3 regions of the Dermacoccus nishinomiyaensis genome follow, and region 2 is predicted to be linked to each of the others. Evidence: riboswitches for the same ligand, from Rfam matches in the RefSeq annotation. Region 2 holds a riboswitch; each other region holds the start of a gene.
The links. A riboswitch is a leader RNA that binds a small molecule or an ion and turns the genes downstream of it on or off. The one in region 2 is predicted to bind S-adenosylmethionine.
Positions count from the first base shown of each region.

Region 1: linked by a shared signal. The riboswitch ahead of DYE07_RS03710 (aminotransferase class V-fold PLP-dependent enzyme) and the one ahead of DYE07_RS02615 (bifunctional o-acetylhomoserine/o-acetylserine sulfhydrylase) in region 2 are both predicted to bind S-adenosylmethionine.
Region 3: linked by a shared signal. The riboswitch ahead of DYE07_RS07440 (TauD/TfdA dioxygenase family protein) and the one ahead of DYE07_RS02615 (bifunctional o-acetylhomoserine/o-acetylserine sulfhydrylase) in region 2 are both predicted to bind S-adenosylmethionine.

Region 1 is NZ_UFXX01000001.1:786,556-793,991, reverse strand. Features, by position in the region: gene DYE07_RS03730 (dihydrofolate reductase) at 1-87, opposite strand, end outside; gene DYE07_RS03725 (thymidylate synthase) at 84-878, opposite strand; gene dapA (4-hydroxy-tetrahydrodipicolinate synthase) at 1,009-1,899, shown strand; gene DYE07_RS03715 (ribonuclease J) at 1,899-3,578, shown strand; gene DYE07_RS03710 (aminotransferase class V-fold PLP-dependent enzyme) at 3,861-5,435, opposite strand; SAM riboswitch class IV at 5,479-5,593, opposite strand; gene DYE07_RS03700 (DNA translocase FtsK 4TM domain-containing protein) at 5,914-7,436, shown strand, end outside.
Region 2 is NZ_UFXX01000001.1:526,185-533,620, forward strand. Features, by position in the region: gene DYE07_RS02595 (phosphatidylinositol mannoside acyltransferase) at 1-544, opposite strand, end outside; gene pgsA (phosphatidylinositol phosphate synthase) at 549-1,169, opposite strand; gene DYE07_RS02605 (HIT family protein) at 1,235-1,810, opposite strand; gene DYE07_RS14635 (hypothetical protein) at 1,894-2,283, opposite strand; gene DYE07_RS02610 (GNAT family N-acetyltransferase) at 2,280-2,774, opposite strand; SAM riboswitch class IV at 2,898-3,013, shown strand; gene DYE07_RS02615 (bifunctional o-acetylhomoserine/o-acetylserine sulfhydrylase) at 3,086-4,399, shown strand; gene thrS (threonine--tRNA ligase) at 4,566-6,563, opposite strand; gene argG (argininosuccinate synthase) at 7,057-7,436, opposite strand, start outside.
Region 3 is NZ_UFXX01000001.1:1,598,603-1,606,038, forward strand. Features, by position in the region: gene DYE07_RS07430 (carbon starvation CstA family protein) at 1-2,083, opposite strand, end outside; gene DYE07_RS07435 (GNAT family N-acetyltransferase) at 2,356-2,928, opposite strand; gene DYE07_RS07440 (TauD/TfdA dioxygenase family protein) at 3,210-4,187, opposite strand; SAM riboswitch class IV at 4,198-4,325, opposite strand; gene DYE07_RS07445 (hypothetical protein) at 4,488-4,841, shown strand; gene DYE07_RS07450 (SAM-dependent methyltransferase) at 4,846-6,150, opposite strand; gene DYE07_RS07455 (FAD-binding oxidoreductase) at 6,147-7,436, opposite strand, start outside.

The DNA.
Region 1 (7,436 bases), 260 kb from region 2:
GATGTTCCACGCCATGTCGCCGCCCGTGCCGATGACGCCGTTCTCGGCGACAGCGGCGATGCTCGTCAGCTGGGGCGCATCGCTCATACCGCCACCTGGGCCTTGATCGCGGGGTCGGCCTCGTAACCGTCGAGGCGGATGTCGTCGAGCTCGAACGCGTCGAGCGCCGTCACGTCGGGGTTGAGCACGAGCGTCGGCAGCTGCTTCGGCGTACGTGTCAGCTGGAGGCGCGCCTGGTCGAGGTGATTGACGTAGAGGTGCGCATCGCCGAGCGTGTGGACGAAATCGCCCACCGCGAGGCCCGTGACCTGCGCGACCATGTGGGTCAGGAGGGCATACGAGGCGATGTTGAACGGGACGCCGAGGAAGACGTCACCACTGCGCTGGTAGAGCTGGCACGACAGCTTTCCGTCGGCGACGTAGAACTGGAACATCGTGTGGCACGGCGGCAGCGCCATGTCGTCGACGTCGGCGACGTTCCACGCCGAGACGATGTGACGACGGCTGTCGGGGTTCGTGCGAATCGACTCGACGACGCGCGCGATCTGGTCGATCGTCTCGCCGTTCGGCGTCGGCCACGAGCGCCACTGGTGGCCGTAGATCGGCCCGAGGTCACCGTCGGGGTCGGCCCATTCGTCCCAGATCGAGATCTTGCGCTCGTGCAGCCATGCGACGTTCGTGTCGCCGCGCAGGAACCACAGCAGTTCGCCGAAGATCGAGCGCAGGTGCAGCTTCTTCGTCGTGAGAACGGGAAACCCCTGGGACAGGTCGAAGCGCATCTGATGACCGAAGACGCTGAGCGTCCCCGTGCCCGTGCGGTCGTCCTTGCGGGTGCCCTCGTCGAGAATGCGCCTCAGCAGTGCGTGATATTGCTCCACGCGCCTCACTGTAGGACGCGCCGGTGACAAGGCGCCTGCGGCGTCCGCTTCGTGGTGGCGAGTTGGTGGTGGCGACGTCGCGCGCGGCGGGCGTCCGCACACGTGGACGCTCGTGCACTAACCTGGGCGCATGACGACGACGACACCTTTCGGGCGCATGGTCACGGCCATGGTGACGCCCATGAAACCGGACGGCTCGATCGACTACGACGGAGTGAAGAAGCTCGCCGAGCACCTCGTCGCGAACGGGCACGACGGCCTCGTCGTCAACGGCACGACGGGGGAGTCGGCGACGACGACCGACGAGGAGAACATCGAGACGGTGCGCGCCGTCGCCGACGCCGTCAAGGGCCGCACAGCGATCACCGCCGGGGTCGGTACGAACGACACCGCGCACTCGGTACGCGCCGCCAAGGCACTCGCGGACGCTGGGGCGGACGCCGTCCTCGTCGTCACGCCGTACTACAACAAGCCGACGCAGGCGGGCATCGTCGAGCACTTCAAGGCCGTCGTCGGCGCCACCGACCTGCCGGCCATGGCCTACGACATCCCCGGGCGCTCGGGGACGGCGCTCGCGAGCGACACGATCCGTCAGCTCGCGACGATCGACCAGGTGCGCGCGGTCAAGGATGCCAAGGGCGACTTCTTCGAGGCGACGAAGCTCATGGACGAGACCGACCTGCTGTGGTACTCGGGCGACGACGTCGTCAACCTCGCGTGGCTCGCGCTCGGCGCCGTCGGCGTCGTCTCCGTCGTCGGCCACGTGGCAGGCAACGAGTTCCGCGCGATGATCGACGCTGTCGACGCGGGCGACCTCGCGACGGCGCGCGCCATCCACACCAAGCTCATCCCCGCGATCGACGCGCTGATGAACACCTCCCAGGGCGCCATCATGGTGAAGGCCGCCCTCAAGGAGCAGGGCGTCATCGACTCCGACGCCATCCGCCTGCCGCTGCTGCCCGCGGACGAGGCGATGTACGCCGTCCTGCGTGACGGCCTGACGAAGGCGGGGCTGCTGTGATGAAGAGTTCGCTCGAACTCGGCCCGCCGCCCGCACTGCCCAAGAACGGTGCGCGCGTCATCGCGCTCGGCGGTCTCGGCGAGGTGGGCCGCAACATGACGGTCGTCGAGTACGGCGGACGCCTGCTCATCATCGACTGTGGTGTCCTCTTCCCCGAGGATCACCCGGGCGTCGACCTCATCCTGCCCGACTTCGACTACCTCAAGGATCGCCTCGACGACATCGAGGCCATCGTCCTGACGCACGGTCACGAGGACCACATCGGCGCGGTGCCGTACCTGCTGCGCATGAAGAACGACATCCCGCTCATCGGCTCGACGCTGACGCTCGCGCTCATCGAGGCGAAGCTCAAGGAGCACCGCATCCGCCCGTACACGATGACGGTGAAGGAGGGCCAGCGCGAGAAGATCGGCCCGTTCGACTGCGAGTTCGTCGCCGTCAACCACTCGATCCCCGACGCGCTCGCCGTCTTCGTCCGCACGCCCGCAGGCAACCTGCTGTGCACCGGCGACTTCAAGATGGACCAGCTTCCGCTCGACGGCCGCATCACCGACCTGCGCGCGTTCGCGCGGCTCGGTGAGGAGGGCGTCGACCTGTTCCTCACCGACTCGACGAACGCCGAGGTGCCCGGCTTCACGACGCCGGAGAAGGACATCACGCCCGCGATCGAGCGCGTCTTCGAGAAGGCGGAGCGACGCATCATCGTGGCCTGCTTCTCCTCGCACGTGCACCGCGTGCAGCAGGTGCTCGACGCCGCCGAGGCCCACGGCCGCAAGGTCGCGATGGTCGGGCGCTCGATGGTGCGCAACATGACGATCGCCGCCGACCTCGGCTACCTCAAGGTGCCCGACAACGTGCTCGTCGACATCAAGAAGCTCGAGCAGATGCCCGAGGACAAGCAGGTGCTCATCTGCACCGGCTCGCAGGGTGAGCCGATGGCGGCGCTCGCGCGCATGGCGAACCGCGACCACCGTATCGACGTGGGGGAGGGCGACACCATCCTCATGGCGAGCTCGCTCATCCCGGGCAACGAGAACGCCGTCTACGGCCTCATCAACGGCCTCATGCGTCTCGGCGCCAATGTCGTGCACAAGGGCAACGCGATGGTGCACGTCTCGGGCCACGCCTCCGCCGGCGAGCTGCTGTACTGCTACAACGTCGTCAAGCCGAAGAACGTCATGCCGATCCACGGCGAGTGGCGTCACCTCGTCGCCAACGGCAAGCTCGCCGCCGCGACGGGTGTGCCGAGCGACCAGGTGCTGCTCGCGGAGAACGGCGTCGTCGTCGACCTCGTCAACGGCAAGGCTGCCATCACGGGCGCGGTGCCGGTCGGGTACGTCTACGTCGACGGTTCGCTCGTCGGTACGACCGACGAGGACATGCTCAAGGACCGTCGCATCCTGCGTGACGAGGGCTTCGTCACCGTCATCGTCGTGCGCGACGCGAAGACGGGCGCGATCCTCGCCGGCCCGGACATCCGCACGCGCGGCTTCGCCGAGGGCGACGAGGTGTTCGACCGCGTCCGGCCGAAGATCGAGCAGGCGCTGCTCGAGGCACGCAACAAGGGTGTCAAGGACAGCCACCAACTGCAGCAGGTCATCCGGCGCGCCGTGGGCGGTTTCGTCGGCGGCAAGCTGCGCCGCCGACCGATGATCATCCCGGTGGTCATCGACGCCTGACGCCTCGGGGGTATGTCAGGGGGTTGTGTGAGGCGGCTGAGATCGCCTCTGGCTGCCATCTCGGATGAATGAAGGGTGCGACGCGTGTGACGCGTCGCACCCTTCGTCCGTTGGGGTGCAACGGGATTCGAAATGGACGTCGAGGTTTGTTATTGAGCGTGGTCAAAAAACTCGCATCAGCGCGCGAGCGGGCCCTTCGACAGGAGCCACCGCGTCGGCATCCCGTATCTGACGAAATGCGGCGGTGAGCCCCTCGCTGGGGCCCACCGCCGCTCGTTCTCCTCACCAGGGGCGGGGCTCTGAGAGGTCGCGTCGGTCGGTGACGGGGCTCCATCCGAGGCCCGGGGTGTGGGTGTAGTCGAAGGCGGGCCCATGGGTGACGAGAGCACGCACGGCGTCGACGAGGCGTCGTGCGTGCTCTGTCGTCGTGGCGAGACCGATCGAGGCGCGCACTGCCGTCGCGCCCTCGCCGAGGCGCGCGTCGCAGAGCAGGTGAGCGCAGAATCGCCCGTCGCGCACAGCGATGCCGTGCTCGTCTGCGAGCACCTGAGCGACGAGCGTCGGGTCGTACCCGGCGACGGTGAACGTCGTGACGCCGACGTTGTCGCTCGCATTCCGCCTTGGCGCGCCATCGTCGAGGTGAGCGTCCGCGGCATTCTGCTCGTCGAAGAGTTCGACGATCCTCACGCCGTCGATCGAGGCGAGACCGTCGCGGACGATGGCGTGGATCTTCTCCTCGCGCGCCTCGGCTTCGCCGCGCTGCGCGGACAGCGTCGAGGCTGCGGCCGCGAGCGCGATGGCCCCGACCGCGTTCGGGGTGCCGCCCTCGTGGCGTGCGGGCGCGGGCGCCCAAGCGACGTCGCCGGCGCCTGATGCATCTTCGCTGACGCGGTGGCTCGCGCCGCCGGCGCGGAAGTACGGAGGGGCGGTGTCGAGCCAGTCGCGGCGCCCGACGAGGGCTCCTGAACCGTACGGCGCGTAGGCCTTGTGGCCGGACAGAGCGACGTAGTCGATGCCCCAGGCGTCGATGTCGACGCGGCGGTGCGGGGCGAGCTGCGCGGCGTCGAGAGCCGTCCGCGCCTCATGCCGGCGGGCGACGGCGGCGAGGCGCTCGATGGGCCACACCTCGCCCGTCACGTTGCAGGCGCCGGTGATGAGGACCAACACGGGAGCATCGTTGTGGGCGCGGAATTCCGCCAGAGCGACGTCGAGGTAACCCTCAGCCTCGGCGTGAGAGTGAGGGATCGGCAGCCGCGTCGTCCGCTCGTCCGCCCACGGCAGCAGCGCCGCGTGGTGCATCGAGCGGAACACGAAGACCTGCGTCTGTTGCGGCAGACAGTGGGCCAACAGGTTGAGCGCATCCGAGGTGTTGCGCGTGAAGACGGTGACGTCGTCCTCGCGCGCGCCCACGAACGCGGCGACCTCCTGCCGAGCCTCCTCGTACCACCGGGTCGTCAGCTGCGACGCCCGTCCCGCACCGCGATGCACCGAACCGTACGTGCGCAGGGTCGTGTCGACGGCCCGTGCGACGGCCTGCAGCGCGGGAGCCGTCGCGCCATGGTCGAAGTTCGCGTGCTCGACGACGCGCCCGTCGAGCGTCGCGACGCCGAGATCGGCGCCGATCGTGGCCAGGGAGGCATTGGCCTGCTGCGGCGCGTCCGCGCGATGATGGGTAGTTGCGGGCGTCTCGCGACGGGACCCGCCGGGGTGCGCGGGCTGGGTGTGGTGACGCTCGGGGTCCGCGACGGGAGCCCCGGGGGTTACGGCGTGAGCGGGGCGGCTCGTGTGGCTCGTGTGGCTCGCAGCGTGGCGGCGCGCGTCGGAGTCAAGGATCGAGAGAATGGCAGAACGGGGCATCGAGGCTCCTCGAGTCAGGGGCCTCGCCGTCGCCAGATGGCTCGGCCCGCGCTTGCCGACACCGGTGCTGGTGGCGGCCAGGTCGTCACCCGGAGCACCCCACCGCGGTGGAGGGTTGCCGTCCAGCAAGCCGGGGCTGTGCGCTGAAACTCATGACCTACGTGAACGCTCGCACCCGGCCCTCCGCCGCGTCCACCGACGTGCGGCCAGAGGTTCGCATCGTGAGATCACCTGTGGGATCGCGGATGGCGAGCGCCGCGCGCAAGAGTCGGCGTCTCGCGGTGGGGATGCCCGTGGTCCCCCGGGCAGCTGGCGGCGCCTCCGACACGGGTCAGGGCGCTGTCGGATGCGAGCGCGTCAACGCGCCAGCGCATCGGGACGCGGATTCGAAGGTGTCGAGCCGACCCGCCGTCACCATTGGACCCTTGTCACGGCGTGGGTCCGCGAAAACGGCCGGAACCCCCACTAGCCTTGCGGGGTGGCGACCCGAAACAGACCAGCGAACGACAGCGTCCTCGTCGCGAAGAAGGCCTCTTCGCAGCCGCGCGCCAAGAGCTCGCGCCCGGCCGGCGCATCTGCGGCCTCGACGACGCGCGCCCGCACGACCCCGCCGAAGTCGAGCGCACCACGTTCGGGCGGCACGACGAAGAATGCACCCGCGCGCAAGACCGGCTCGTCGCGAGGGGCTGCTGAAGCGCGTCCCTCCGCGTCCGGTCGCGCTGCTCGTGGCGCGTGGATGGGTGTTTCGCACGTCGCCGGCGGCACCGTCCGCCGCGTCGGCGCCGCCGCTTCTGACCTCGAACCCGAACACCGTCGCGACGGGCTCGGTTTCGCCCTCCTCGCCCTCGGCATCGTCGTCGCTGCAAGGGAGTGGTGGGGGCTGCCCGGCATGTTCGGGGACGTCGTCCACGCCGTCGCGGCCGGCACGTTCGGCGTCATCGCCTACGTCCTGCCCGTCGTCCTCACCGGCATGGCCATCCACATGTTCCGCCACCCGCGGGGGCACCAGCCGACCAACCGCATGACGATCGGGCTGACGATCCTCGCGCTCGGCTCGACGGGGATCGCCCACCTCGTCGGCGGGCGTCCGTCGACAGGGGATTCGACCGCGGTGCGCGGCGCAGGCGGCATCCTCGGCGTCATCACGGGAGGGCCGCTGTCTGCCGCGCTCACGGTGTGGGGCGCGGGCATCATCCTCGCGCTCGTGTCGTTCTTCGGTTTCCTCGTGCTGACGCGCACGCCCGTCAATCGCATCCCGCAGCGCATCCGCGAGGTCGAGGCGCAGATCTTCGGCCACCCCCTCGATGAACGCGACGACGAGGGCGAGCTGCTTCAGCGTGACGCCGTCGCCGACGACCTGCACGGCGCCGACATCGGCAACCGCGCGCGGGGCGGCTCGCGTCGCGGCGCGGGTGACGACGCCCGGCGCGGCGATGAGCCCTACGAGCAGGCCGCCGAGGTCGTCGGCAAGGGACCGCGCGGCAAGGGCCGTGGCACATCACGCAACCCGCTCAACCGCCGTCGCGGTGAGCAGCAGATCTACGACATCGACACGATCGACGGCGCCCCGGCGGGCGTCGATCAGACGCGAGAGATGCCCGACGGCGGCTCTGACGACGAGCGCGCCGGCGACGCGAGCGCCGCTGCGCTCGCGCGAGCCCGGGCATCGCGCTCCGGAGCGTCGCCGGCAGGGGAGGCGGCAGGTGGGGCAGCGCGCCGCTCCGCACCCATGGATTCCGTCGACGATGCCGTCGTCGACCAGGCCTCCGCACGTGCGGCGCAGGCGTCGCGCCCGGCGTCGGCACAGCGGCCGGGGGAGTCGCCGAAGGCCGCGGCGGCCCGTCAGGATGCCGGTGCCACGCGCGTCGAGCAGGCTGCGCCGGCCGCAGCCGTCCCTCAACGTCAGGTGGAGGCTCAGCCCACCGAACAGCTTCCACCTCGTGTCGAGCAGCTCGCAATGGGCGGCGACGTCACGTACACGCTGCCCGATTCGAACGTCCT
Region 2 (7,436 bases):
CGCCCTTGGTCAGGGGGATGATCGTCATGCCCAGCTCTTCGCGGAAGTGCAGGAACGCGCGGAAGAGAGCGTCGGGCTCGAGTCGCTCGGCGACCGTCGTCACGTGCGCGAGCTGTGACGCCGACCAGGCGCCCGCGAGATCCCAGTTGCCGAGGTGGCCGAGGTAGGCGACGACGCTGCGTCCATCGGCGAGCATGCTGCGGGTCGCCTCGAGTTCACCCGAGGTGGTCACCCGCTCGGCGATCTGCTCACGCGTCAGCGAAGGCAGTCGGAACGCCTCGCACCAGTAGCGCAGGTACGAGCGCACGCCGGCGGCGACGAGGGCGTCGAGGGCTGCGTCGTCGAGTTCGGGGCGCACGATCGCGTAGTTGGAGCGCATCCGCGCGACGCTCGCGCCGCCGCGGCGCGTCGTGACGTCCGCGATGGTGTCGAAGAGGCGGTGGGCGGCGCGCTCGGGCAGCGCCCGCACGCCCCACCAGGCGCCCTTGAACGCTGCGACGGTGACGGCGTCGCGGGCGCGCGTCGTCAACCCCTCGGCGGCCACGCGCTCAGCCCTCGAACGGCTTGGCGAGGGCCTGCCCCCGCACCATGAGCATGCGCTGCACGACCGTGATGAACGATGCGACCGCGAGCAGCGTGAGCACGACCGTCAGCACGATCTCGGGCAGGAACCAGCCGACGAGGCCGGTCGTGACGAGCACCGCGACGAGACGGTCGGCGCGCTCGGCGATGCCGACGTTCGCCTGCATGCCGAGACCCTCGGCCCGGGCCTTGGCGTAGGAGACGACCGAGCCGAGCACGAGGCACGCGAGCGCGAGGCACGCCATGAGGAAGTTGTCGCCCTTGCCCGCGTAGTACAGGACGAGGCCGCCGAAGATCGCGGCGTCACCGACGCGGTCGAGCGTCGAGTCGAGGTAGGCACCCCACGTCGACGAGCGGCCCGACAGGCGCGCCATGTTGCCGTCGAGCATGTCCGAGAAGACGAAGACGGTGATGAACAACGTGCCGACGAGGAAGTCGCCGCGCGGATAGAACCACAGTGCACCGAACGCGACACCGACGGTGCCCACGATCGTCACGACGTCGGGGCTGATGCCGAGACGCAGCAGGAGCTGGGCGATGGGCCGGAAGATGGCGGAGAAAAACGCGCGCGCGTACTTGTTGAGCATGGTGGTTCAACTGTAGCGGTTCGATATACCCGTTCGAGGCAGCGCACTGCCCGTGGTGCCCGGTGTCAGTCGTTCGGCCAGTTCGCGACGATGCGCTGACGGCTGTCCTCGAGCAGCACCGGCAGCGCCTTGGTGCGCCCGATGATTGGCATGAAGTTCATGTCGCCACCCCAGCGCGGCACGATGTGCTGATGCAGGTGCGCGGCGACGCCGGCACCTGCGACGTCACCCTGGTTCATCCCGAGGTTGAACCCGCCCGGGTTCGACGCGGCCTTGAGGGCACGCACCCCGGCCTTCGTCAGCTTCGTGAACTCCTCGGTCTCGTCGTCGGTGAGGTCGATGTACGAGGCGACGTGACGGTACGGGCACACGAGCAGGTGGCCCGGGTTGTACGGGAACAGGTTCATCACGACGAAACAGTGCTCACCACGGTGGACGATGAGGCCGTCGGCGTCGGTCTTCGTAGGCGACGCGCAGAACGGGCAGCCGTGGCCGGCGTCCTTTGTCGGACGCTCGCCCTCGATGTACGCCATGCGGTGCGGCGTCCACAGCCGCCCGAACCCGTCGGCCTCACCCGCGAAGGCGCCGGCTTGCTCGATGAGGATGTCGTCCTGCGAATCAGCGTTGAACTCGTCGACCATGGCCCGATCCTAGAGCCCCGCCTGCCTCGACGCAGCGGCCGCGGGTGGGCTCGCGCGCACCACGCACCCCCGGGTGAGCGGTCTCAGGCCGCCGCGATCTCGCGCAGACGCGCCGGGACAATGGTTCGATCGGCTTCGCCCGCGTGCGCGACGTCGCCGACACGGCCCGCCAACGTCCGCGCGACCTCGGCCGCGTCGCCGTCACCGACGACGGCGACGATGCTCGCCAGCCCGGCGAGGCCCGTGACGGCGTCCTCGAGGTCGAGCCAGTCGTCGTCATCGAGGCCGGCCGCCGCCCCCGGCCATGCGACCGAGGCGGCCATGACGCCGTCACGAGCCCACTGCTCGACAGCGTCGCGCGCGAGGGCGCCGTCAGCACCGAGGTGCAGGACGACGGCGTTCGCGACCGGTTTGGACGGGCAGGCGATGCAGCGCTCGCGCTGATCGAGCGCCCAGATGACGTCGTCGCTCATGACGCACGCTCCGCATCGCGGCGGGCGTCGAGGCCGAACGGCGCCACACGCTGCATGTGACGTTCGTCCGGCGGGCCGAAGCCGGCCCGTTCGTACAGCCTGCGGGCACGCGGACGGGCGTTGAGCATCATTCGCGCGACGTCGTGCGCGTCGGCCCAGGCGTCGACGATCCGCAGCATCCGCTCGGCCAGGCCCTGGCCGCGCGCCGACGGCGTGACGAAGACGACCGCGATGTAGAGCGACGGCTGCGCCGGCCGAGCCAGCGCCGGGGGCCGGTGCACGAGCGACGTCTGCACCATGCCGAGAGCCGTCCCGTCAGCACTCGAGGCGAGCCACGTCGGCAGATCGTCGTAGTGCGCGAGCCAGTGATCGGCATACTCGGTGATGAAGCCGGAGCGGTTGCTCTCCCCCGCCTCGAGGTCCATCTGCAGACGCAGCGCCGCGCAGGCGAACGCGTCTTCGCGGCGCGCGCGGACGATCGTCGGTGTCATGGCAACAGTCAAGCACGGCATGAGGGTCGTCGCCCGTAGGCGCGTCGCGTCAGCACGGGGCCGCGACCGGAATGTGAGACAGCATTCCCGCCTGATGACACCACCCGGCCTAGAGTGGCCGCAGGTCACGAGCGCCAGCGTCAAACCCCGGTTTGCTGGCCGGCAACCCTCCCACCGCGGCGGGGTGCTCCGGGTGACGACCTGGCCCGGCGCCGAGCGCGTCCGGGCAAGCGCGGAGGGATTCCCCTTCGGGCACCACACGTACGGTGCGCCGCCCGTGCGTCCACGCACTCCTCAAGAGGGACATCATCATGAGCTCCGAGAACTGGGCCTTCGAGACCAAGCAGATCCACGTCGGCCAGAACGTCGACGGCGACACCGGCGCCCGGGCGCTGCCGATCTACCAGACGACGTCGTTCGTCTTCGACTCCGCCGAGACCGCGGCCAACCGCTTCGGCCTGTCGGATCTCGGCCCCATCTACACGCGCATCGGCAACCCGACGGCGCAGGCGGTCGAAGACCGCATCGCCGCGCTGGAGGGCGGCGTCGGCGCGTTGCTGCTCGCGTCGGGTCAGGCGGCGACGACGTTCGCCATCCTCAACGTCGCTCAGGCCGGCGACCACATCGTCGCCTCGTCCGCGCTGTACGGCGGCACGTACAACCTGCTGAAGTACACGCTCAAGCGACTCGGCGTCGAGACGACGTTCATCGACAACATCAACGATCTCGACGAGTGGCGCGGCGCCATCCGCGACAACACGAAGCTGCTGTTCGGCGAGACGCTGAGCAACCCCGACCAGAAGGTGCTCGACGTGCGCGGCCTCGCCGACATCGCGCATGACGCCGGGGTGCCGCTGTTCGTCGACAACACCGTCGCGACGCCGTACCTGCTGCGCCCGATCGAGCATGGCGCGGACGTCGTCATCCACTCCGCGACGAAGTACCTCGGGGGGCACGGGACGTCGATCGCCGGCGTGCTCGTCGACGCCGGGACGTTCGACTACGCCGCCGACCCGGCGAAGTTCCCGCAGTTCAACGAGCCGTCGGAGAGCTACCACGGTCTCGTGTTCGCCCGCGACCTCGGCGTCGGATCGCCGCTCGGCGCGAACCTCGCCTTCATCCTCAAGGCGCGCGTCGAACTGCTGCGCGACCTCGGCGCGGCCGTCTCCCCGTTCAACGCGTTCCTCATCGCGCAAGGCCTCGAGACGTTGTCGCTGCGTGTGGAGCGACACGTGGAGAACGCGAAGAAGGTCGTCGAGTTCCTGAAGTCGCAGCCGCAGGTCGAGAAGTTGTTCTACGCCTCCGACCCGTCGAGCCCCTACAAGGAACTCGCCGACCGCTACCTGCCCGCCGGCTCCGGCGCCGTGCTGTCGTTCGAGATCGCCGGCGGCGTCGAGGCGGGCAAGAAGTTCGTCGACGCTCTCGAACTGCACTCGCACGTCGCGAACATCGGTGACGTCCGTTCCCTCGCCATCCATCCTGCGTCGACGACGCACTCCCAGGGCAGCGACGAGGACCGCCGCGGCGCCGGCGTGACGCCCGGACTCGTGCGGTTGAGCGTCGGCATCGAGAACTCCGCCGACATCATCGCCGACCTCGAGAAGGGCTTCGCTGCAGCGAAGTGACCGTGCGCTGAGGTGGGTCCCCGCGACGGGTGACGCAACCGGGTTCCCTACCCCGAGCGTGGTCACCCGGCCGTGTCGAACGCCGGCCCTCGGGTGCACATGCCAACACACGAGCGCGCCCCCGAACCGCGAGGTTCGGGGGCGCGCGTCGTCGTCGAGGCAGACGTCAGCCGGCCGTCGGGTCGGTGTTCTGACGTTCGGTGATGACGCGGGTGATCTCGGCGATCGCGTCGGCCACCGGCACGCCGTTCTTCTGCGACCCGTCGCGGAAACGGAACGAGACGGCGCCGTTGTCGCGGTCCTCTTCACCGGCGATCAGGATGAACGGCGCCTTCGACTTGGACGCGTTGCGGATCTTCTTCGGGAAGCGGTCGTCGCTCATGTCGACCTCGACACGCACGCCGGCTTCGCGCAGCTTCATCGCGACGTCCTGCAGGTAGTCGTAGTACTCCTCCGCGACGGGCACGGCGAGCACCTGAACCGGCGCGAGCCACGCCGGGAACGCGCCCGCGTAGTGCTCGACGAGCACGCCGAGGAAGCGTTCGATCGAGCCGAACTTCGCCGAGTGGACCATGACGGGCTGCTGACGCGAACCGTCCGCCGCCTGGTACTCGAGGCCGAAACGAGCGGGCTGGTTGAAGTCGTACTGGATCGTCGACATCTGCCAGGTACGGCCGATGGCGTCGCGCGCCTGCACGGAGATCTTCGGGCCGTAGAACGCGGCACCGCCCGGGTCCGGCACGAGCTCGAGGCCGGACTCGAGCGCGACGTCCGATAGCACCTTCGTCGCGATGTCCCACTGTTCGTCGGTGCCGATGAACTTGTCCTGCTTGTCGCCGTCGACGTCGCGCGTCGAGAGCTCGAGGTAGAAGTCGTTCATGCCGAAGTCGCGCAGTAGGCCGAGGATGAAGTCGAGCAGGTGCTTGATCTCTCCCGGCGCCTGTTCGGGCGTGACGTAGCTGTGCGAGTCGTCCTGGGTGATCATGCGCACGCGCGTCAGACCGGAGAGCACGCCCGACTTCTCGTCGCGGTACACCGTGCCGAACTCGAAGAAGCGCAGCGGCAGCTCACGGTAGGAGCGCCCACGCGAACGGAAGATCTCGTTGTGCATCGGGCAGTTCATCGCCTTGAGGCGGTAGTTCTGCCCGTCGACGTCGAGGGGCGGGAACATCCCGTCCGCGTAGTACGGCAGGTGACCCGAGGTGTAGAAGAGGTCTTCCTTCGCGATGTGCGGCGTGCCGACGTAGGAGAAGCCCTCCTCGATGTGACGGCGGCGGACGTAGTCCTCCATCTCACGCTTGATGATGCCGCCCTTGGGGTGGAACACGGGCAGGCCGGGGCCGATGTTCTCGGGGAAGCTGAACAGGTCGAGCTCGGCGCCGAGCTTGCGGTGGTCGCGCTTCTCGGCCTCGGCGAGGCGCTCGAGGTAGGCCTTCAGCTCGTCCTTCGTCGGCCACGCAGTGCCGTAGATGCGCTGCAGCTGCGGGTTCTTCTCGCTGCCGCGCCAGTACGCGGCGGCCGAACGCATGAGCTTGAACGCGTTGCCGAGCACCTTCGTCGACGGCACGTGCGGGCCGCGGCACAGGTCGCCCCAGGCGACGGTGCCGTCGCGGCGGACGTTGTCGTAGATCGTCAGCTCACCGCCACCGACCTCGGCCTCCGCGCCCTCGGCCGCATTCGCAGCGTTGCCCTTGAGGCCGATGAGCTCGCACTTGTAGGGCTCGTGCGCGAGTTCTTCGAGGCCCTCGGCGTCGGTGATGACGCGGCGGTTGAACGTCTGGCCCTCGTTGACGATCCTTTGCATCGCCTTCTCGAGCTTCTTGAGGTCGTCGGGCGTGAACGCCTCGGCGACGTCGAAGTCGTAGTAGAAACCGTCGGTGACGGGCGGGCCGATGCCGAGCTTCGCGCTCGGGTTGATCTGCTGCACCGCCTGCGCGAGCACGTGGGCCGCGGAGTGACGCAGGACGGCGAGGCCCTCCGGGTCCTGAGCGGTGACGGGCTCGACGGACGCGCCGTCCGGGATCTCGCGGAACAGGTCGCGCAGTTCACCGTCGATGCGCATGACGAGGACGGCCTTGTCGCCGCCGAACAGGTCCGTGCCCGTCGTGCCCTGCTCGACCTCGCGTGGTTCGCCGTTGACGGTCAGGGTGATGTTCTCGGACACGGCTGTGCTCCTTGTTCGTGACGTGCAGACTCGGCCGCACACGTACGAATGGCACGGCCCGTGCGGCCAAGGCTACCGGGTGCCCCCGACCACCCCACGCCGAGCCGCCGGCACCACCCAGGCGTGACGTTGGTCGCCCGCGGTGATGCGAGGCGGCCGTTGCTGAGGATCTCCTACGAATGTGGACGTAGATCGCCGATGTGGACGAAAATCGCAGGTGGGTCAGGGGCCCGTACTCATCTGCGATTTGCGTCCACATTCGCGATTCCTCTACACCTCGGCGAGCGGCGTCCACAGTCGCGAGGTTCGGCCGCCATTACCAACCTGGGTGACGGTCGTCGACGGCGCCGTGTCCAGCCGACGACCACATTGCCGTCCGGACGCGACGAGGCCGCCCACCATCCAGTGGGCGGCCTCCTCGATCGCGCCGAGCGTGCAACCTTCCTCGACCGATGCCGATGTCTTGGTCGATCGGCGCCGACGTCTCGGCAGGTCAGTCGGTGCCGAACTCCATCGCCGCTTCGTCGAGTGCGAGAGCGTCGGCGTCGACGTTCGGGTTCGACGCGATCTGCTGCGCGCCACCGGGCTCGAGCTGGCCGACGAGGTCGGTCTGCGCCTTGCCCAGCCCGCCGCGTGCGGCGTAGAACTCGAGCTTGCCACGCGTGTCGGCGATGTCGAGGTTGCGCATCGTCAGCTGCCCGATGCGGTCGACGGGGCCGAATGCGGCGTTCTCGGTGCGCTCCATGGACAGCTTGTCGGGGTGGTAGGAGAAGTTGTCGCCCTGGGTGTCGACGATCGAGTAATCCTCGCCGCGACGAAGGCGCAGCGTCACCTCACCCGTGACGGCGGACGCCACCCAACGCAGCAGACCCT
Region 3 (7,436 bases), 1.1 Mb from region 2:
GCGCCGCGAACACACCCGCGATGACGACGACGATGACGAGCACCGCGAAGAGAACCGAGAGCGTCTCCTGGATGAGCGTGTTACGGATGACGGCGTCGATCTCCTCGGGGGTCTTGGCCGTCTTGAACTTCGTCAACCCCTTGTTCTTGGCGTCGACGAACGCGTTGTGCTGCGCCCAGTAGCCGATCTTCGCGTCGCTCGAGAAGATCTTCTGGTAGCTCGCGACCATCGTCACGAGCAGATCCCAGGCGAGCGGGATGCCCGGGATCCACGCCCACTTCGCCTTGCCGTTGCGGATGACGACGACCGTCACGACCGTCAGCGCGACGGCGGCCAGCAACTGGTTGGCGATGCCGAACAGCGGGAACAGCGTGTTGATGCCACCCAGCGGGTCGGTGACGCCCATGAGCAGGATCGAACCCCATGCGGCGACGACGACGAGCGTCGAGATCCACGCACCGACGCGCCAGGAAGTGTCACGGAAGCGGTGCAGCCCGGGCACGTTGCCGAGCGTCTCCGACAACATGAAACGTGCGACGCGCGTGCCGGCGTCGACCGTCGTCAGGATGAACAGCGCCTCGAACATGATCGCGAAGTGGTACCAGAACTGCTTCATCGAATCGCCTGGGATGACGCGGCTGAACACGTCCGACATGCCGAACGCGAACGTCGGGGCGCCACCGGTGCGCGACACGACCGAAGCCTCGCCGACGTCCTTCGCGGCCTGGGTGATCTCGGGCGCGGTGATCGGATTACCGCCCAAGCCTATCGAGTTCACCCACGTCGCGGCCTTCTCGGCCGTCCCACCCGTCACGCCGGCGGGGGCGTTGATGACGAAGTACAGGTGCTGGTCGATGATGGCCGCCGCGATGAGCGCCATGATGGCGACGAACGACTCGACGAGCATCGAGCCGTACCCGATGAGTCGCGCCTGGCTCTCCTTCTGGATGAGCTTCGGCGTCGTGCCCGACGAGATGAGCGCGTGGAAGCCGGACAACGCGCCGCACGCAATCGTGATGAACAGGAACGGGAACAGCGAACCCGCGAAGACGGGACCGTTGCCGTGCTTGCCGAACGACGTGATCGCGGGGATGTCGATCGCCGGACGCGCGATGATGATGCCGAGCGCGAGCAGGACGATCGTGCCGACCTTCATGAACGTCGACAGATAGTCACGCGGCGCGAGCAGCAGCCAGACCGGCAGGACGGCCGCGGCGAACCCGTAGACGATGAGGCACCAGGCGAGCGCCGTCGGAGACAGCGTGAACATGTCCTTGCCCCAGGCCGTCTCGGCGACCCAGCCGCCGGAGACGATCGCGAGCAGCAGGAGCACGACGCCGATGAGCGACACCTCGGTGACCGACCCCGGACGCAGGAAGCGCAGGTAGCAGCCCATGAACAGGGCGATCGGGATCGTCATCGCGATCGAGAACACACCCCACGGCGACTCGGCGAGCGCGTTGACGACGACGAGGCCGAGCACCGCGATGAGGATGACCATGATCGTCATGACGGCGAGCATCGCCGCCCAACCACCGACGGGGCCGAGCGTGTCGCGCGCCATCTGGCCGATGCTGCGGCCGCCACGGCGCGTCGAGATGGCGAGCACCATGTAGTCCTGCACGGCGCCCGCGAAGATGACGCCGAAGATGATCCACATCGTGCCCGGCAGGTAACCCATCTGCGCGGCGAGCACGGGGCCGACGAGGGGGCCGGCGCCGGCGATGGCGGCGAAGTGGTGGCCGAACAGGACGCGACGGTCCGTCGGCATGTAGTCCTGGCCGTTCTCGAACTGCTCCGCCGGCGTCGCGATGTCGTCGCGCGGCTGCACGACCTTGTACGCGATGAGACGGCTGTAGAGCATGTAGCCGATGACGTAGCTGCCGACGGCCGCGAACACGAACCAGATGGCGTTGACGTGCTCACCGCGGACGAAGGCGACCATCGTCCAGCCGATGGCGGCGACGATCGCCGCGACGGCGATCATGATCTTCTGCCGCCCGGTGATGGTGCGAGGGGGTTCGACCGCGACGGGGGGCAACCCCGGATCGCGGTCGAGGGTGTCGAGACGTGACGCCGCCACGGTGACCTCCTGGTAGTGCTGGTGGCCATGACGGCCGATGTGAGTAAGGCCACAGTAGGGGTCTACCCATGGGTACGGCGTCTCGGCTCGCGGACCGAGCAATCACATCCTGGTCACGACGTCGGCTGAGGGTTTGGGGGCCTGAGTTCGGATGGGGACTGACCTCGGCCGGGCCGCCCCGCACCGTGCCCCTTCTGCGATTCCTGTCCCCGTCGGCGATTCTCGTCCTCATCTGCGATTTTCGGTCGCATTCGCACCCGCCGCAGCCGGCGTCAGGCCGTCGGTCCCTGCGGAAACGGCGGCGAGCCGAACCAGTAGCGACGTGTCTCGCCCGGAAACGCGGGGTGGGAGCGGACGTCCTCGAACTGCCCGCCGCACTTCTCGATGACGGCACGTGACGCCGGATTCTCGGTGCTGCAGCACACCAGCACCTGTTCGACGCCGAGCGCCCGCGCCTCGTCGAGACCGAGCATCAGCGCGCCCGCGGCGACGCCCCGCCCACGAGCGCTGGGACGCACCGAGTAGCCGATGTGACCGATCGCCTCATACAGCACCTCGGTGAGGGTGTGACGCAGGGCCAGAAAGCCGACGATGTCACCCTCCCCCGCCCGCGGGCCGTCGAGCACCCAGAAATAGCTGCAGTGCACGAATCCCTCAGGCGGCGCGACGGTCGTATCGCCCTGGCGCGCACGATCGGTGAGGTAGGCGTCGAACCCGGCGCGCGACGTGTCGACGACGTCGTCGCGACGATAGCCCGTGCCGTCTTTCGGCGTCGCGCCGAACTCGTCGAATGCGTCCTTCCAGTCGTCGTAGCGAGCGGCGTCGGGCCTGATGAGCGTCAGCATCCCGTCATTCCATCACCGTGCGACGCCCCCGGCGACCGATTTTCCCGACGGCCGGCTGGACGAATGTACACACGCAAATCGCCGATGGGGACGAAAATCGCCGATGGGGACCGGATTCGCCGATGGGGACCGGATTCGCCGATGGGGACGGGATTCGCCGATGGGGACGGGATTCGCCGATGGGGACGGGATTCGCGAAGGGGGACGAAAATCGCAGAGGGGTACATGACGACGCGATGCGGGCCCCAGAGACCCGCACCGCGCCATGTCAGCTCACACCGTCAGGCAGCTGCGCCACCCGTCAGGCCATTGACGCCGACGGGCTTGTCGCCACCGACCGTCACGCGCCTCATGGCGCGCGGGCCAAGGTTGGCGTCGACGTAGTCGCGGTTCGCGTAGTGCGACGTCGCGCGGTTGTCCCAGATGCCGACGTCGCCGGGCGCCCAACGGTGGCGGATGGTGTGTTCGGGCTGCGTCAGGTGCGCGTACAGCACGTCGAGGATCGCCCGCGACTCGGCCTGCGACACGCCGACGATGTGGGAGGTGAAACCGGGGTTGACGAACAACCCGCGACGGCCCGTCTCGGGGTGCACACGCACGACGGGGTGCTCGACGACGGGCAGCTCGGTGACGACCTCGCCGCTCCACTCCTGCCCACCGTTCTTGCGCAGGTAGGCGCCCCATTCGCGGTTGCCGTCGTGGGCGGCGACGAGCTGGTCGACGAGGCCGCGGAACGGCTCCGACAGCGAGTCGTACGCCGCCTGCGCGTCGGCCCAGGAGGTGTCGCCGCCGTAGTCCGGCAGCGTCACGGCGCGCAGGACGCTGATGGCCGGCGGCTCCTTCATGAACGTGACATCCGTGTGCCACTCGTCGGAGAACGAGAACTCGGGGTCGGAGGAGTCGATCGAGTAGATCTCCTTGCGCTCGTGCGTGCCCGCGACGGGGTGGCCCGCCGTCAGCTCGCCGAGCAGGTTTCCGAGGCGCACCTGAGCGTCGTCGTCGAACGCGTCCTGACCCCGGAAGAAGAGCACCTTGTGCGCGAGCAGCGCGCGGCGCAGGTCGAACGCTATCGCGTCGTCGACCTGCGCGAGGTCGACGCCGTGGACGATTGCGCCGAACGCCGGGCCGAGGCGTTCGATGCGCAGCCCGGGCGTCGCGACGGTGCCGCCGTGGCGCGCCGCTGCGCTCGTCGGAACACCCGTCGGTGCGCCGCTCGCGGAGTCGACGTTCGTGTCGGGCGTGGTGTCGAGGAGTGTCATGGCAGACCCTTCGTTGCGCTTGCCGCCGCGTCGGTCGACGGGCGGCCGGGTCGTTACTCGGGGCACCCCGGCGCGCGTGTGCGTTCGCATGGGGGTTGCCGCCCGGCCAGCCGAGACTTCGCGCCGGGGCTCGTGACCCACACATAACGTAGCACTGGCCAAACATAAAGGTCGAGTTATGCATCAACGGCGGCCACACCGTGACATTCGTCAGGGGCCCGCCGCACCCGGGCGGCCATACTGAGAGCAGAACGCCCGTGGAGCACTCCCCCTTCCGTGAGCAGCGGTGATCGATGGTTCATGATCGCCGTGACCGTGTTCGAGATCGGAGCGTCGATCGTCACGGTCGAGTTCGTGAAGTCGCATGGTGGCAGCGATTTGAGCGCGTACATGTGGTCGCTGCTCGCGCCGGCCGTCGGCGCTCTCGTCTACTGGGCGCGCACACGCCGCGCGTCAGGGGCCCGCGCCGCGATCCTCGCGTTCAACCTGCGCTCGGCGGCCGTCGCCATCGCGAACAGTTCGTTCCAGAACGCGTTCGCGTGGACGCAGATCATGACGGTGGCGGCGATGCTCGTCGGCATCACCCCCACCGTCATGATTGCGCGTCGCCTACGTCTGGACGGGCAACGGGCAGCCGCTCAGCACCGCCAGTGAGAGCTCAGGGTGCCCAGTGCGAGCCCAGCGGGTAGCCGCCGTTGTCGCCGTTGTCGGTCGTCTTCGTGGCGAGCACCTGGTGCAGGTGCAGCCAGCCCTCCTCGAACCCGAGGCGTGAACCGGCCATGTAGATGCCCCACACCTTCGCGGTCGGCAGGCCCGCCTCGGCGACGCAGAAATCCCAGTTCGCCTCGAGGTTGCGGCACCAGTCGCGCAGCGTCAGGGCGTACGACAGGCGCAGGTTCTCGTCGTGCTGAACCTCGAAACCGGCGTCGTGGCACTCCCTGATGAGCCGCCCCGGCGAGGCGAGCTCGCCGTCGGGGAAGACATAGCGATCGGTGAACGGCTCCGGCTTGGCCGATGCCGTGTCGTCGCGACGCGTGATGCAGTGGTTGAGCAGGCGGCCACCGTCGCGCAGCTTCGAGTGCAGGAACGAGAAGTAGTTGGCGTAGTTCTTCACGCCGATGTGCTCCGTGAGGCCGATCGAGCTGACGGCGTCGAAGCCCGTCTCGGTGACGTCGCGGTAGTCGCCGTGGCGGATCTCGACGAGGCTCTCGAGGCCCGCCTCACGCACGGCGCGCTGACCCCACTCGGCCTGCTCCTTGCTCAGGGTGACGCCTATGACGTGGACGCCGCGCTCGCGAGCGGCGTGCATCGCCATGCCGCCCCAGCCGCAGCCGACGTCGAGCAGCCGTTGGCCGGGCTGCAGGTCGAGCTTGTCGGCAACGAGGGCGAACTTGCGCTCCTGCGCTTCCTCGAGGGTGTCGTCCGGCGTGTCGAACACGGCACACGTGTAGGCCATCGAGTCACCGAGCACCTTCTCGTAGAACGCGTTCGAGACGTCATAGTGGTGCTTGATCGAGTCGGCGGCGCGACCCACCGGGTTCACCTTGGCGAGGTGGCGCTTCCAGCGGGGCTCGTTCTCGACCTCGGGCAGCGGCGGGTGGACGAACGCCTTCGGCCCCAGCTGCTTGACGACGGGCGCGAGCGCCGACGCGACGCCCTTCGGCGTCAGCTGCTTCGTGCGCACGTCACGCTTGATGCGGCTGAACACCTCGTAGGGGTCACCAGGGTGGAAACCGGTGCCGGTCAGCGTGCCCGTCAGATAGGCGCGGGCGAGGCCGAGATCGCCAGGGGCGCTGAGGAGGTAGCGCAGCCCCTCCTCGCTCTCGACACGCACGGCGATGTCGCTGTCGCGCGGGCCGATGTCGGTGCCGTCGTACGCCGTGATGCGGAAGGGCAACGGCTCCTCCAACACGGCCTGGACGGCCTGGGCGACGAGGGGGGTGGCGGTCGTGGTCTGGCTCATGCGTGCGTCCTCATCTTGTCAGCGAACTCAGGAAGGCGGCCCTGCGGGTCGTACTTCGTCTTCATGCGGCGGTATTCGTCTGCGCCGTACAGCTCTTCGAACGTCTCGGCGTCGTAGTAGACGTCGGAATAGAGCGACTTGTGGCCGTGCATCGTCGGCAGCACGGCCTCGATGTCGCGGTTGACGTCGCCGTCAGCCCGCCCGGGGGTGATGGCGACGGTGCCCCAGAACCCGACGTTGACGTACGTGCGGTTCGGTTCGAGCTGGTACAGCGGCCACGCGTCGTCGCCGCGCAGGCGCAGCGGGCACACCCACACGGGCGTCATGCCGACGTGCTCGTCGAACCACGGCATGAACGTCTCGAGCTGTTCGAGGGGCACCTCGACGTCCTGCACGACGCGCTCGCGCGGCAGTTCGCCGCGCATCTCGTCGATCTTCGCGGCGAAGCCCCAGCGGTTCTCCCACCCGACGATGCGGTGGTAGAAGTCGCTGCGACGGTACTTGCGCGGCCACACGCGTCGCACCTTCGGGTTCTGTGCGAAGAACGCGTCGGAGCACCAGAACCAGTCGGTGTCCCAACGCCAGATGTAGTCGTGCGCGCTCAAGGTGTCGCGGTCGAGCTCACTGATGCTCTTGTAGAAGATGTTCTGCCCCGTGTAGTCGCTCGGGCGGCGGCGCGTCTCGGGGAAGAAGTTGGCGAGCACGAGATAGGCCTCGTCCTTGCTGACGATCATGCCGTCGAGGCCGTCGACGCGTTCGCCCTGCCACTCGCGGGTCTCGACGATGGCGTCGATCGCTCGCGTCATGGCTGCGACGCTCGCGAACCGCACGTTGCGCGTCTCGACGAGGTCACCGATCGGCTGCAGTTCGATGCGCAGACGCGTCGCGTAGCCCAGGCTGCCGTAGCTGTTGGGGAAGGCGCGGAAGAGGTCGGCGTGCTCGTTGGTCGGCGAGGCGGTGAGCAGCTCGCCGGTGCCGGTGAGGATGTCCATCTCGAGGACGGACTCGTGCGGCAGTCCGTTCTTGAACGACGTCGACTCGATGCCGAGGCCGGTGACGGCGCCGCCGAGGGTGATCGTGCGCAACTGCGGGACGACGAGCGGCATGAGGCCGTGCTCGAGCGTGGCGTCGACGAGGTTCTCGTACGTGCACATGCCCTGGACGTCGGCCGTGCGAGCGTCGGCGTCGATGCTGATGACGCCCGTGAGGCCGCTGACGTCGAGGCCTACCTTCGCTTTCTCACGCGGACGGAAGAGGTTCGAGGTCTTCTTCGCGAGGCGCACCGT